Regions from separate parts of the Serratia rhizosphaerae genome, predicted to be linked through region 1. Evidence: predicted binding sites of a transcription regulator. Region 1 holds the regulator's gene; each other region holds the start of a gene.
The links. Region 1 encodes CRP, which controls carbon source genes, mostly activating them, when cyclic AMP is high. Its sites were predicted from a motif close to ATGTGANNNNNNTCACAT; they were not measured.

Region 2: the regulator CRP is predicted to act here: its motif matches at 1,997-2,014, upstream of FO014_RS02615 (CidA/LrgA family protein).
Region 3: the regulator CRP is predicted to act here: its motif matches at 1,724-1,741, upstream of ompW (outer membrane protein OmpW).

What each region holds. Positions count from the first base shown of each region.
Region 1 covers NZ_CP041764.1:2,456,419-2,460,449, reverse strand. Annotated here, with positions in the region: gene FO014_RS11385 (LysR substrate-binding domain-containing protein) at 1-725, shown strand, start outside; gene FO014_RS11380 (OsmC family protein) at 728-1,135, opposite strand; gene crp (cAMP-activated global transcriptional regulator CRP) at 1,513-2,145, shown strand; gene argD (bifunctional acetylornithine/succinyldiaminopimelate transaminase) at 2,194-3,414, opposite strand; gene FO014_RS11365 (aminodeoxychorismate synthase component II) at 3,547-4,031, opposite strand, start outside.
Region 2 covers NZ_CP041764.1:562,311-566,341, reverse strand. Annotated here, with positions in the region: gene cdd (cytidine deaminase) at 1-719, opposite strand, end outside; gene FO014_RS02620 (CidB/LrgB family autolysis modulator) at 853-1,548, opposite strand; gene FO014_RS02615 (CidA/LrgA family protein) at 1,548-1,955, opposite strand; gene FO014_RS02610 (MFS transporter) at 2,067-3,302, opposite strand; gene metG (methionine--tRNA ligase) at 3,528-4,031, opposite strand, start outside.
Region 3 covers NZ_CP041764.1:4,500,727-4,504,757, reverse strand. Annotated here, with positions in the region: gene trpA (tryptophan synthase subunit alpha) at 1-387, shown strand, start outside; gene FO014_RS20965 (BON domain-containing protein) at 560-874, shown strand; gene ompW (outer membrane protein OmpW) at 925-1,578, opposite strand; gene FO014_RS20955 (YkgJ family cysteine cluster protein) at 1,866-2,306, shown strand; gene FO014_RS20950 (YciC family protein) at 2,338-3,090, shown strand; gene FO014_RS20945 (septation protein A) at 3,422-3,961, shown strand.

The sequences.
Region 1 (4,031 bases):
CCGAAAGCGGTCGCATTTTCGCGGTGCGGATGCAGTTTATTCTGGAAGAGCTGCAGCGTGCGGCGGATGAGATTCAGCAGATCAGCCAACACTCACAGGGGACAGTGGCGATGGGGCTTTCTTCACTGCTGGCGCTGACGGTGCTGCCGATGCTGGCCGACGCGTTCCGAAAACAGTTCCCGCAGGTAAATCTGGTGCTGCAGGAAGCCCAGCTCTCCACCCTGCTGCCCGCGCTGCGCGAAGGCCGGCTGGATTTCGCCGTCGGTTCCATCAGTCCGGAACTGCCTTTAGAAGATCTGGTGCGCGAGCCGCTGTTCAATGCGTCATTTTGCATCGTCGCCCGCCGCGGTCATCCGCTGGCCAACGCTCGCTCGCTGGATGCGCTGCGCCAGGCCAAATGGCTGCTGCCGGAAACCGATATGGGCTATTACCAGCATCTGCAATCCGTGCTGGGTGATTTTTATCAACAGCTGGAAACGCCGCCGGTGCGCTCGGACTCTGTCATCTGCGGCCTGAATATGGTGCTGGCGTCTGACTACCTGACCATTGTGGCGCGCGCGATGGCGCGTCCGCTGCATTTGCAGGAACAGGTGGTCACGCTGCCGATTGATACCCTGCCGCAGGCGCAGTATTGCGTGCTCTATTCGCAGAGATCGCCGCTAACCGTAACGGCGCGGCGTTTGCTGGATTTGCTGCACGGCCAGTGTCAGCGCTACGCCTGGTAAACTTATTCCACCACGCGGATTTCGAAACTGTGGGTCACCGTTGCCGCCTGACTCAACATCAGCGATACCGAGCAGTACTTTTCAGCAGACAGGTTGACCGCACGCTCCACCACCTTGTCACTCAACCCTTTACCGCTGACGATAAAGTGCAGATTGATCGCGGTAAAAGTACGCGGCGCCTCATCCCGCCGCTGCGAGCTGAGTTTCACCTCGCAGTCACGCACGTCATTGCGGCCCTTTTGCAGAATCGACACCACATCGATCGCGCTGCAACCGCCCACCGACATCAGCACCATCTCCATCGGACTCGGCGCCTTTTCCCCGGCGCTACCATCCATTAACACCTGATGACCTGACGCGGACTCACCGAGGAAGGTCAATCCTTCCACCCATTTCACTCTTGCCTGCATACTGCTCACTCCGGTTAATTTCTTAAAATCAGACTACGCTTTCGCGCTGAAACTGGCAATGGAACCTGATGCCGGTCATGCTGAAGCGAGACAACAGAAGACACTCGCCTCACTCTATGCTACAAACAAACCGCAATAACTCTTTTTGGACACCGACTTTCAGGGATCTGCCCAAGGAAAGCATCTTAAATGAGATGTTAACAGAATGTAGCTTGCAGCACTGACAGCAAGTTAATATGCTAGGGCAATAGCGTATTTTACGGCACGCCTCAAAACCTGTTTATAGCCCGCATGCATTACCGGTTATCAACGCGTTTAACAGGGAGCTCCGATCCCTGTGTTACAAAGGCAGCGATTACAACAGAGGATAATAGCGAATGGTTCTCGGCAAACCGCAAACAGACCCGACTCTCGAATGGTTCCTGTCTCATTGCCATATCCACAAATATCCATCCAAAAGTACGCTGATTCACCAAGGTGAAAAGGCTGAAACGCTCTACTACATCGTGAAAGGCTCCGTTGCGGTGCTGATTAAAGATGAAGAAGGCAAAGAGATGATCCTGTCCTATCTCAACCAGGGGGATTTCATCGGCGAGCTTGGATTATTTGAAGAAGGCCAGGAGCGCAGCGCCTGGGTGAGAGCGAAAACCGCCTGTGAAGTAGCTGAAATTTCCTATAAGAAATTCCGTCAGCTGATCCAGGTCAACCCGGATATTCTGATGCGCCTTTCCGCGCAAATGGCCAGCCGCCTGCAGGTCACCTCAGAGAAAGTGGGGAACCTCGCCTTCCTTGACGTTACCGGCCGCATTGCGCAAACCCTGCTGAACCTGGCGAAACAGCCGGACGCCATGACCCACCCTGACGGTATGCAAATTAAAATCACGCGTCAGGAAATTGGTCAAATCGTCGGTTGTTCACGCGAAACGGTCGGCCGTATCCTGAAAATGCTGGAAGATCAAAACCTGATCTCCGCGCACGGCAAAACCATTGTTGTTTATGGCACGCGTTAATTAATCAGAAAACGGCGCATTCGCGCCGTTTTTTATGCCGGTAGCGGCTTATACCGCATTCACCACATCCTGCACCGCACGTTCAAAACGCGCCATCCCCTCTTCAATATCCTGCAGCTCTACCACCAATGACGGCGCAAAGCGGATAACGTTAGGCCCGGCGTTCAGAATCATCACGCCATGCGCGGCGGCGGCGGCCAGGAAATCCCGCGCCTTATTCTGGTAAGCCGCACTCAGCTCGGCGCCGATCAACAGCCCCATGCCGCGAATATCGCTGAAAATACCGTACTTGTCGGCCAACTGCTGCAGTTTCTCCACGTAGAGCGCATGACGCTGCGCGATACCGTCCAGCACCTGCGGCGTGTTGATCACGTCCAGCGCCGCCTCGGCCACCGCGCAGGCCAACGGGTTGCCGCCGTAGGTGGTGCCGTGCGTGCCGACCTGCATGGCAGAGGCAATCTCCTCGCTGGTCAGCATCGCGCTGACCGGGAAGCCGCCGCCCAGCGCTTTAGCGGTGGTCAAAATATCCGGCGTCACGCCGTAATGCATATAGGCGAACAGCTTGCCGGTACGCCCCATGCCGCTCTGCACCTCATCAAACACCAGCAGCGCCTGGTGCTTATCGCACAGAGCGCGCACGCCCTGTAGGAACTCGGCGTCCACCGGCGTAATGCCGCCTTCGCCCTGAATCGGCTCCATCACTACCGCGCAAGTGCTGTCATCCATCACCGCCTTGACCGCCGCCAGATCGTTGTACGGCACATGCACAATATCGGCCGGCTTTGGCCCGAAGCCGTCGGAATACTTTGCCTGCCCGCCGACCGAGACGGTAAACAGCGTCCGGCCGTGGAAGGCGTTATAGAAGGCGATAATTTTGGTTTTGTACGGGCTGTGACGGGTAATGGCATAGTGGCGCGCCAGTTTGAAGGCCGCTTCGTTGGCCTCCGCGCCGGAGTTGGCGAAAAAGACCCGATCGGCAAAGGTGGCGTCAATCAGTTTGCTGGCCAAACGCAGCGCCGGCTCATTGGTGAACACATTACTGGTATGCCACAGGGTTTCGCTTTGCTGCTGCAGCGCCGCCACCAATGCCGGGTGGCAGTGGCCCAGCGCAGTTACGGCGATGCCGCCGGAGAAGTCGATATACTCCTTCCCTTCGCTGTCCCACACGCGGCTGCCCAGACCTTTGACCGGCACAAACTGCGCCGGTGCATAAACCGGCAAAATCACCTTATCGTACGTGCTGCGGTTCACCGCGTATTTTTCCGTCATTATTGGGTTCCACCTCAAGAGATTGGTTTTTTAATAGCGCCAGCAAAGTGACAATATAATCACAAAATATGCATAAAAAACCAATTAAGGGCAAACCAAAATCGCCAATCATAACGAAAAATTTATAACCGATTAACTTTTAAGGAAATTACTCAGCAGCACGTGCCCCTGCTCGCTAAGGATGCTCTCCGGATGGAACTGCACCCCTTCCAGCGCCAGTGTGCGGTGGCGAATCCCCATAATCTCATCGCGTACGCCGTCACGCTCGCTCCAGGCGGTAACCTCAAAACAGTCCGGCAGCGTTGCTGCGTCCAGCACCAGCGAATGGTAGCGCGTTACCGTCAGAGGATTGTTCAGCCCGCGAAAAACGCCGCGGTCCGTATGGCGAATTGCCGAGGTTTTGCCGTGCATCACTTCGCGCGCGCGCACCACATCGGCGCCGAATGCCTGCCCCAATGCCTGATGCCCCAGACAGACGCCGAGAATCGGCAGCTTACCGGCAAAATGCGTAATGGCCGCCAGCGAAATACCGGCCTCGTTCGGCGTGCAGGGGCCGGGGGAGATCACCAGATGCTGCGGCGCCAGCCTGTCAATATCGGCCAGCTGCAGTTCATCAT
Region 2 (4,031 bases), 1.9 Mb from region 1:
GGTGGCAGGCTGGGGTTGAAGGCGGCGTTTTCCGCGTAGCGGCCGGCGTAAATGTTGCCGTCCGCCGTTTCCAGCGCCACGCCGCTGTGGGCCTGACTATAGGGTGCGTGGCTGCGGTTGGCGGCGTCAAGCGCGGCGATCTCCAGCGCGTCGCTCAGCGCCAGCCGGTGACCGTGATCTTCCGGGTCCATCAGCAGGGTGTGAATATCCAGATCGCGCGGGCCGAATGAATCCGGCAGATAGTGGCTGAGCGTGGCGGCCGGACGGCCCGGCAGCTGGATGCGCAGATCGCCGCCGCTGTTCAGCTCATTCATAAACTGGCGGCAGTGGCCGCACGGAGTGTAGTTGACGGTGATGGCGGCCAGCGCCGTTTCGCCGCGCAGCCAGGCGTGGGTGACGACGCACTGCTCGGCATGCACCGTCTGCTGCATCGGCGCGCCGCCGAACTCCATATTGGCGCCGAAGTAGAGGTTGCCGCTGACGCCGCGGGCGATGGCGCCGACGTTAAACTGAGAAATCGGGGTTAACGAGCAGGCCGCGGCCAGCGGCAGCAGGGCAAACGCCAGCGCATCATCGTCCAGCCCGCTGTGCTGCTTGATTGCTTCAACCTGATCGGCGCTGAACATGGCCGGAAAGTCAGGTGCGTCCAGATAAGGCTGCAGGGCGGATTGCAATGTGTCGGGCAGGGTGCTGAAAGCGGTGTGAAAACGCGGATGCATAGAACGTCTCTCCAGTGTTAACGGGAGGACATTCTAGGCAGCCTTTATCGAATAAAATGTGACTTATATCTACTTATTGATGAAATTGATGTAATGAATGATGAGTTTGCGCGATATATCGCAAGTTTTTGCCTCAGGCAAACAGGTGCAACAGCACCGGGAATAAAAACGGCGCCAGCAGTGAAGTGATGATGCCGCAGATCACCAGCGCCAGCGAACCGAATGCGCCTTCCTGATAATCCAGCTCCACGCAGCGGGCGGTGCCCAGCGCATGTGAGGCGCTGCCCATTGCCAGACCGCGGGCGGATTTGGTGGTGATCTTCAGCACGTTGAACAGCGTATGGCCGAGCACGGCGCCGAGAATACCGACAAAAATCACGCACACCGCACTGATGGCCGGGATGCCGCCGAGCGACTCCGCCACCGCCATGGCGATCGGCGTAGTGACCGATTTAGGCAGAATCGACGCGGCGATTTCCGGCGTGGCACCCATCCACAGGGCAATGGCGCCGCCGCTTATCATGGCGGTGATGCTGCCGATAAAGCACACGGCGATAATCGATTTCCAGCGGGCGCGGATTTGATGCAGCTGTTCATACAGCGGGAACGCCAGCGCGACCACCGCAGGCTGCAGCAAATCATTGAGGATTTTGCTGCCCTGAAAATAGTCCTGATAGGGGATGCCGGTGGCCAGCAGCAGTGGAATGATCACCGCCATCGAGACCAGCAGCGGATTGAGCAGCGGCATCTTCAGTTTCTGCGCCAGTTTACGCGCGGCGAAAAATACCACCAGGGTTAACGGCAACGACCACCAGAGGTTATGCAGCATTACTTATCCCCCTCGGCATTATCCTGTTTGCCGACCAGAGGCCGTTCACGATGGAAATAGTGGGAGGAGTAGCCCACCGCCACCAGTACGATCAGGGTACTGGCAGCGCAGGCAACCACCAGCGGCGCCAGATGGTCGAAGATCTCCCGGTAATACTGCATCACGCCGACGCCGATGGGCACAAACAGCAGCACCATATAGCGGATCAGCAGGTTGCAGCCGGGGCGCACCCAGGCGGCCGGCAGCAGCTGCGAGGCCAGCAGGGCGAACAGCAGCAGCATGCCGAGGATACTGCCGGGAATGGCGATCGGCAGGAGGGAGGAAACCGCATTGCCGACCAGCAGACACAGATAAATCAAAGCGAATGCTCTAAGGTATTGCCAACATGATGTGAGCATCTTGTTCATAAGCCTTCCTGTTTAACGGATGCATTCATCATACAATTAAACTGTGATCTACGCCACATAACCAACCATGAATAATCGTTATCTCAACCATGCCCATCCGGGCTATTGACGTTATGGGTTAATTGTAGATGACTCCTGTTCGACCAACGGCTGCGCCGACTGACGCTGCGCCAGCCGGTGGCCCAGGCAAAAGAACAACAGGCTGAACAGCGCTGCGGCGATCAGCATGGCAAACATCAGCGGCGGTGCGGCGTAGCTGAGCAGAAAACCGCACAGCACCGGGTTGATCGCGCCGCCGAGGTTACTGAGGTTCTGCATGCCGTAGTAGCTGCCTTTCAGGTGCGCCGGCGCAATAAAGTCGATAAACATGTATTCCACCGGGATGACGATAATTTCGCCCAGGGTGAAGACCGCCATCGCCAGCGCCCACAGCCACAACGAGTGCCCGGCCAGGGCGAAGCCCAGCAGGCCGATCGCGAAGAATAGCGTGCCGAATGCCAGCCAGCGCAGCATATTGTCCTGACGCATACCGCGGCTCATCAGATACTGCAGCGCGATCACCATGCAGGCGTTAACCAGCATCACCAGCCCGATAACCCGGTACGCGAACTCCGCACTGGTGGCGATAATCAGATACTGCGACAGATAGCCGGTAAACTGGCCGAATACCACCGCGCCCAGCGTACTGCCGAGGGTAAAGTAGAGCAGCCGGTGGTCGCGGCGCAGGATGCCAAACGTCTGGCGAAAGTTGGCAGGCAGGGGCACGGTGGTGCCTGCCGTTTTCGGCGGCTGTTGCGGCTGCCGCAGGCGGAAATGCAGCACGATAACCACCAGCAGCGTCAGGCCGCCGGACAGGTAAAACGGCAGCAGAACCCCGAAGCCGGCTACCCAGACGCCAAGCGAGGAGCCGACCGCCCAGCCGACGTTGATCAGGGTGTAGTTGATGGAGAAGACGCGCGTACGCTGCGCAACCGGTAGCCATTCGGCAAAACAGGCCTTGATGGTAATATTCAGCACCGAATAGGTGGTATGCAATACCGCCAGAATCGCCACCATGCCGCCGGGCCGTGCGATCGACGGCATCAGAAAGAAGCTCAGCCCGTACAGCAGGATGGCGGCGATCATCAGCGTATTTTTGCTAAACTTGTCCACCAGATAGCCGCCGTACAGGCTGGTGATGATGCCGATGCTCAGGCTGCAGCCGAGGACGATGCCAACGCCGGTGGGCAACAGGCGGAAGTGTTCGCTCAGGTAAATGGCGATAAACGGCAGCGTGATGCCGCGGCCGATGGTCAGCACCAGCGAGGTGGCCAACAGCGTATTGATCAGCGGGGGGAATCCCTTCATAACAGCACCTGTGGATGCATACGGTCGTCAAATTGGAGTTGATAACATAGCCCATTGGCGGCGGCTGGCGGTACGGAAAGTGCGAAACGGTGGCAATCTCCGGCGTGGAGGGGAATGGCAGGATAAAACATCCCTTTCAGGGGGATTTTTTTGGTGAAAATATGGCTATTTATCGGCCATAAAAAAGGGCCGAGCTGGCTCGACCCTTGGTGTGTGATAACGGCGTTACTTCACCTGCATGCCCGGCTGCGCGCCGCTGTCCGGGCTCAGCAGGAAGATTTCCTTCCCGCCCGGGCCGGCGGCCATCACCATGCCTTCGGAAATACCAAAGCGCATTTTGCGCGGCGCCAGGTTGGCGACCATGATGGTCAGACGCCCTTCCAACTGCTTCGGATCCGGGTAAGCGGAGCGGATGCCGGAGAAGATCTGACGGTTTTCACCGCCCAGATCCAGCTGCAGCTTCAGCAGTTTGTCCGAGCCTTCAACGAAATCGGCGCTTTTGATCAGCGCGATGCGCATATCAACCTTGGCGAAGTCGTCAAAAGTGATGGTGTCCTGGATAGGATCGTCCGCCAGCGGACCGGTGACTGCCGGCGCCTGGCTGGCGGCCATATCTTCTTTGGAGGCGTTGACCATGTCGTTAACCTTGTCGAGCTCGATACGATTGAACAGCGCCTTAAAGGCGTTGACCTGATGATCCAGCAGCGGCTGCTGCACGCTGTCCCAGCT
Region 3 (4,031 bases), 2.0 Mb from region 1:
GCCGCCGCGCTGCGTCACGATATCGCGCCGATCTTCATTTGTCCGCCGAATGCCAATGACGATCTGCTGCGCGAAATTTCGTCTCACGGGCGCGGTTATACTTACCTGCTGTCCCGCGCCGGGGTCACCGGCACCGAAAGCCGCGCGCAGCAGCCGCTGAACCACTTGATCAATACGCTGCGTGAATATCATGCCGCGCCTGCGCTACAGGGGTTTGGTATTTCAGAGCCGTCTCAGGTGCGTGACGCCTTGCAGGCCGGCGCTGCCGGCGCGATTTCCGGCTCCGCCATCGTGAAAATCATTGAACAGTATCAGCAACAGCCGGCAGAGATGCTCGCCAGGCTGGGCAAATTCGTCAGTGAGATGAAGGACGCCACCCGCGGCTGAACCTTGCTTTACCGGGTGCGCCCCACGCACCCGGCATTTAAGAATAACCTCATCATATTTCCTAATATCCGATTGACTAATCTGTCCTTTGTTTCACACTAATGATGGCTGCGGCAATCCGTATGCCAACGTAGTCTGTCGTTAAAAAAATAACATGGCATGGAGAGTAACTATGAAGCTATTTAAAACCCTTGCGGCACTGTGTATGGCCGGTGTGATGGCGCTGGCGGTAACGGCCTGCGCGCCGACGGCAAAATCAGAGGGAACTGGCGGCTATATTGACGACACGGTAATCACCACCAAGGTGAAATCGGCGCTGCTGGCGGATAAAAACATCAAATCGCGGGAGATCAGCGTCGAAACCTTTAAAGGGCGCGTGCAGCTAAGCGGTTTTGTCAGCACCAGCGCAGACGCCAACCGTGCGGTGCAGGTTACCCGCGGCGTCGCCGGCGTGAAGTCGGTAGAAAACGTGATGCAATTGAAGTAAACCCCAAGGAGGCGCCGCAAGGCGCCTCCCCGTGAAACATACGCTCCCGCTTAGAAACGGTAGCCGGCGCCAAACATGAATACCCACGGATCCAGACGCGTATCAATGCTGTGATGGCCGCCGGACGCATCGTCAAAGCGGGCTTTGGTTTCGATGTTCATCCACCACACTGACATGTTCAGCATCCAGTGTTCATCCAGGTTATAGTCCAGGCCAGCCTGCGCGGCAACGCCCCAGGAGTCTTTCAGGCTCAGGTTGCTCAGACCGGTGTCCTTGCCTTTCTGATTGAATTTTTCATCAAAGAAGGTGGTGTAGTTGACGCCCACGCCCAGATAAGGACGCAGCTTATCCTGACGGTCGCCAAAGTAATATTGCGCCATCAGCGTCGGCGGCAGGTGGTGCACGGTAGCGATATCGCCGCTGACTGCCTGGCCGCTGAGCGACACTTTATGGCGGAACGGGGTCGCCGCCAGCAATTCAACGCCGATATTGTCCGTTACCATATAGCCGAAAGTCAGCCCAAGCTGGGTATTGTTACTGGCGTCGAATGAGCCCTGACCCAGCACGTCATCCGAACCAGTGGTCGGACGCACCGTCGCCGCGCCGGCGCGCAGCAGGAAATCCCCGGCCTGATGCGCATTTGCCGCCATTGGCACCATTGGCGCGACCATCGCCGCCAATACCGCTAAAGTAGTCTTCTTCATCATCATCCATTCCATATGTGTGGTTTCTAGCCCTGCCGAATATACCTATTACAAGGTATTTTTGATCGCATAGAGATCACATCTTATGTGTAAAATTATTAATTCGCACAAAAATCAGGGTTACCTAAATGATTAATAAATCGAGAATTGATCTAGATCAAAAAAGTAGATTTGTTGTAAAAAATGTAAACAAGTGGAATTTCAGTTGCAGAAACGCGTGACACTGAGTAATTTTTTCGCTCCGTGTTGGTTTTGGTTGGTGACCGTAGGAGAAGGTGGCAATCAAGATGAGCGAAATTCTCAATCCCTGTGTTAGCTGTGGCGCGTGCTGCGCCTATTTTCGAGTGTCATTCTATTGGGCTGAAGGCGATGACGGCGGCGGCGTGGTGCCAAGCACGCTCACCGAGCCGTTAACCCCGTTCCTGCGCTGTATGCAGGGGACCAACAGCAAATCCCCGCGCTGCACCGCGCTCGACGGTGAAATCGGCCAGGCCGTATCCTGTTCTATTTACCTTAACCGGCCGACGCCGTGCCGTGAATTTGACGCCTCGGGCGAAAACGGGCTGCGCAATGAAGCCTGCGATCGCGCACGCGAACGCTACGGCCTGCCGCCGCTGCCCGTTCCCCAGCCGCTGGCGCTGCCGGAGACGATAATCGCTGAAGAAATCAGCGCCATAGCGCTTGCGGGGTGCCACAGCGAGCCGGAACAAGGTACAATCCACCACTGATTATCTCTGTTCCCAACGCCAAGGAGTCTGCATGTCTATCACGGCTAACACTGTGTACCGTGACAGTTTTAACTTTTTCCGCAACCAGCTGGCCACTATTCTGCTGCTGGCGCTGTTGACCGCGTTTATTTCGATACTGCTCGATCAGGCATTCCAGCCTGACGCCGAACAGCTCAAGATACTGGACGCCGCGTTTAATGAACTCTCCACATCCACCGGGATGGGGCTGCAGGAGTTTGTGGCGCAGATGACCCCGGAACAGCAAATGGTGATGCTGAAAAAATCAGCCGCGGCCACCTTTGCCGCGCTGGTGGGGAATTTACTGTTGGTCGGCGGTATGCTGACGCTGATCCGTCTGGTTTCTCAGGGGCAGCCGGTCAGCGCGCTGCGTGCGATCGGCGCTTCCGCGCCGGAGTTGCCGCGCCTGCTGCTGCTGCTGTTTATCTGCACCCTGCTGATTCAGCTCGGCCTGACGCTGTTTGTCGTGCCCGGGGTGATTATCGCCGTCGCATTTTCTCTGGCGCCGGTGATTTGTTCCACTGATAAGCAAGGCGTGTTCGCGTCGTTGCGGCAGAGCGCCAAACTGGCCTTTGCCAACGCCCGGCTGATTGTTCCGGCCATGATGCTGTGGCTGGCGGCCAAGCTGCTGGTGTTGCTGCTGGTCAGCCACCTTTCGGCGCTGGCGCCGAGCGTCGCCGGCGTGGTGCTGACCGCGCTGAGCAATCTGGTGACCGCGCTGCTGCTGGTGTATCTGTTCCGTCTTTATATGCTGCTGCGCAACTGATTACGGCTGTGGAACGCTTTAAGGGCACGCTTCGGCGTGCCCTTTTATTTTCCCGGCCCGACACACTGCGCCAAAAGTGACGTCGTCACAAAAATATCCCCTTACCTATCCGGCTACTCTGACGCTGACCACTTTCCATGGTAAATTATCAACGGACGCTATTGCGTTGGGTACGTCATATGGCCGAAACGCACTTTGGTAATTTTATGCAAATTCTTGCCCGGAAAGCGGAAATCCGCGAACAAAACGCCGATAATCAGCAACCTCCGGCGGTACACAGATCCGGCCGAATCCGGTATAGTCGGCCGACGAACAGATGATGGATTGATTTATGAAGCAGTTTCTTGATTTTCTCCCGTTAATTGTCTTTTTTGCGTTTTATAAGCTTTACGATATTTACGTCGCTTCCGGCGCGCTTATCGTGGCGACCGCACTGGCGTTGGTGTTCACCTGGGTGAAATACCGCAAGGTAGAAAAAATGACGCTGATCACTTTCCTGATGGTGGCGGTGTTCGGCACGCTGACGCTGGTGTTCCACAGCGATCTGTTTATCAAATGGAAAGTCACGGTGATTTATACGCTGTTCGCCATCGCGCTGCTGGTCAGCCAACTGGTGCTGAAAAAACCGCTGATCCAGCGGATGCTGGGCAAAGAGCTGACGCTGCCGGATCGTATCTGGAGCAACCTCAATCTGGCCTGGGCGCTGTTCTTCCTCGCCTGCGGGCTGGCCAATATCTATGTGGCCTTCTGGCTGCCGCAGAGCGTGTGGGTCAACTTTAAAGTATTCGGCCTGACCGCGCTGACGTTGGTGTTTACCCTACTGAGCGGCGTTTATATTTATAAGCATATGCCGGAAGAACAGAAAAAATAGTTACAAAATTGTTAATGCCCGCGGCGGCAATTGCGGGCAATATAATGTGATCCACTTCTCAAAAAAATAA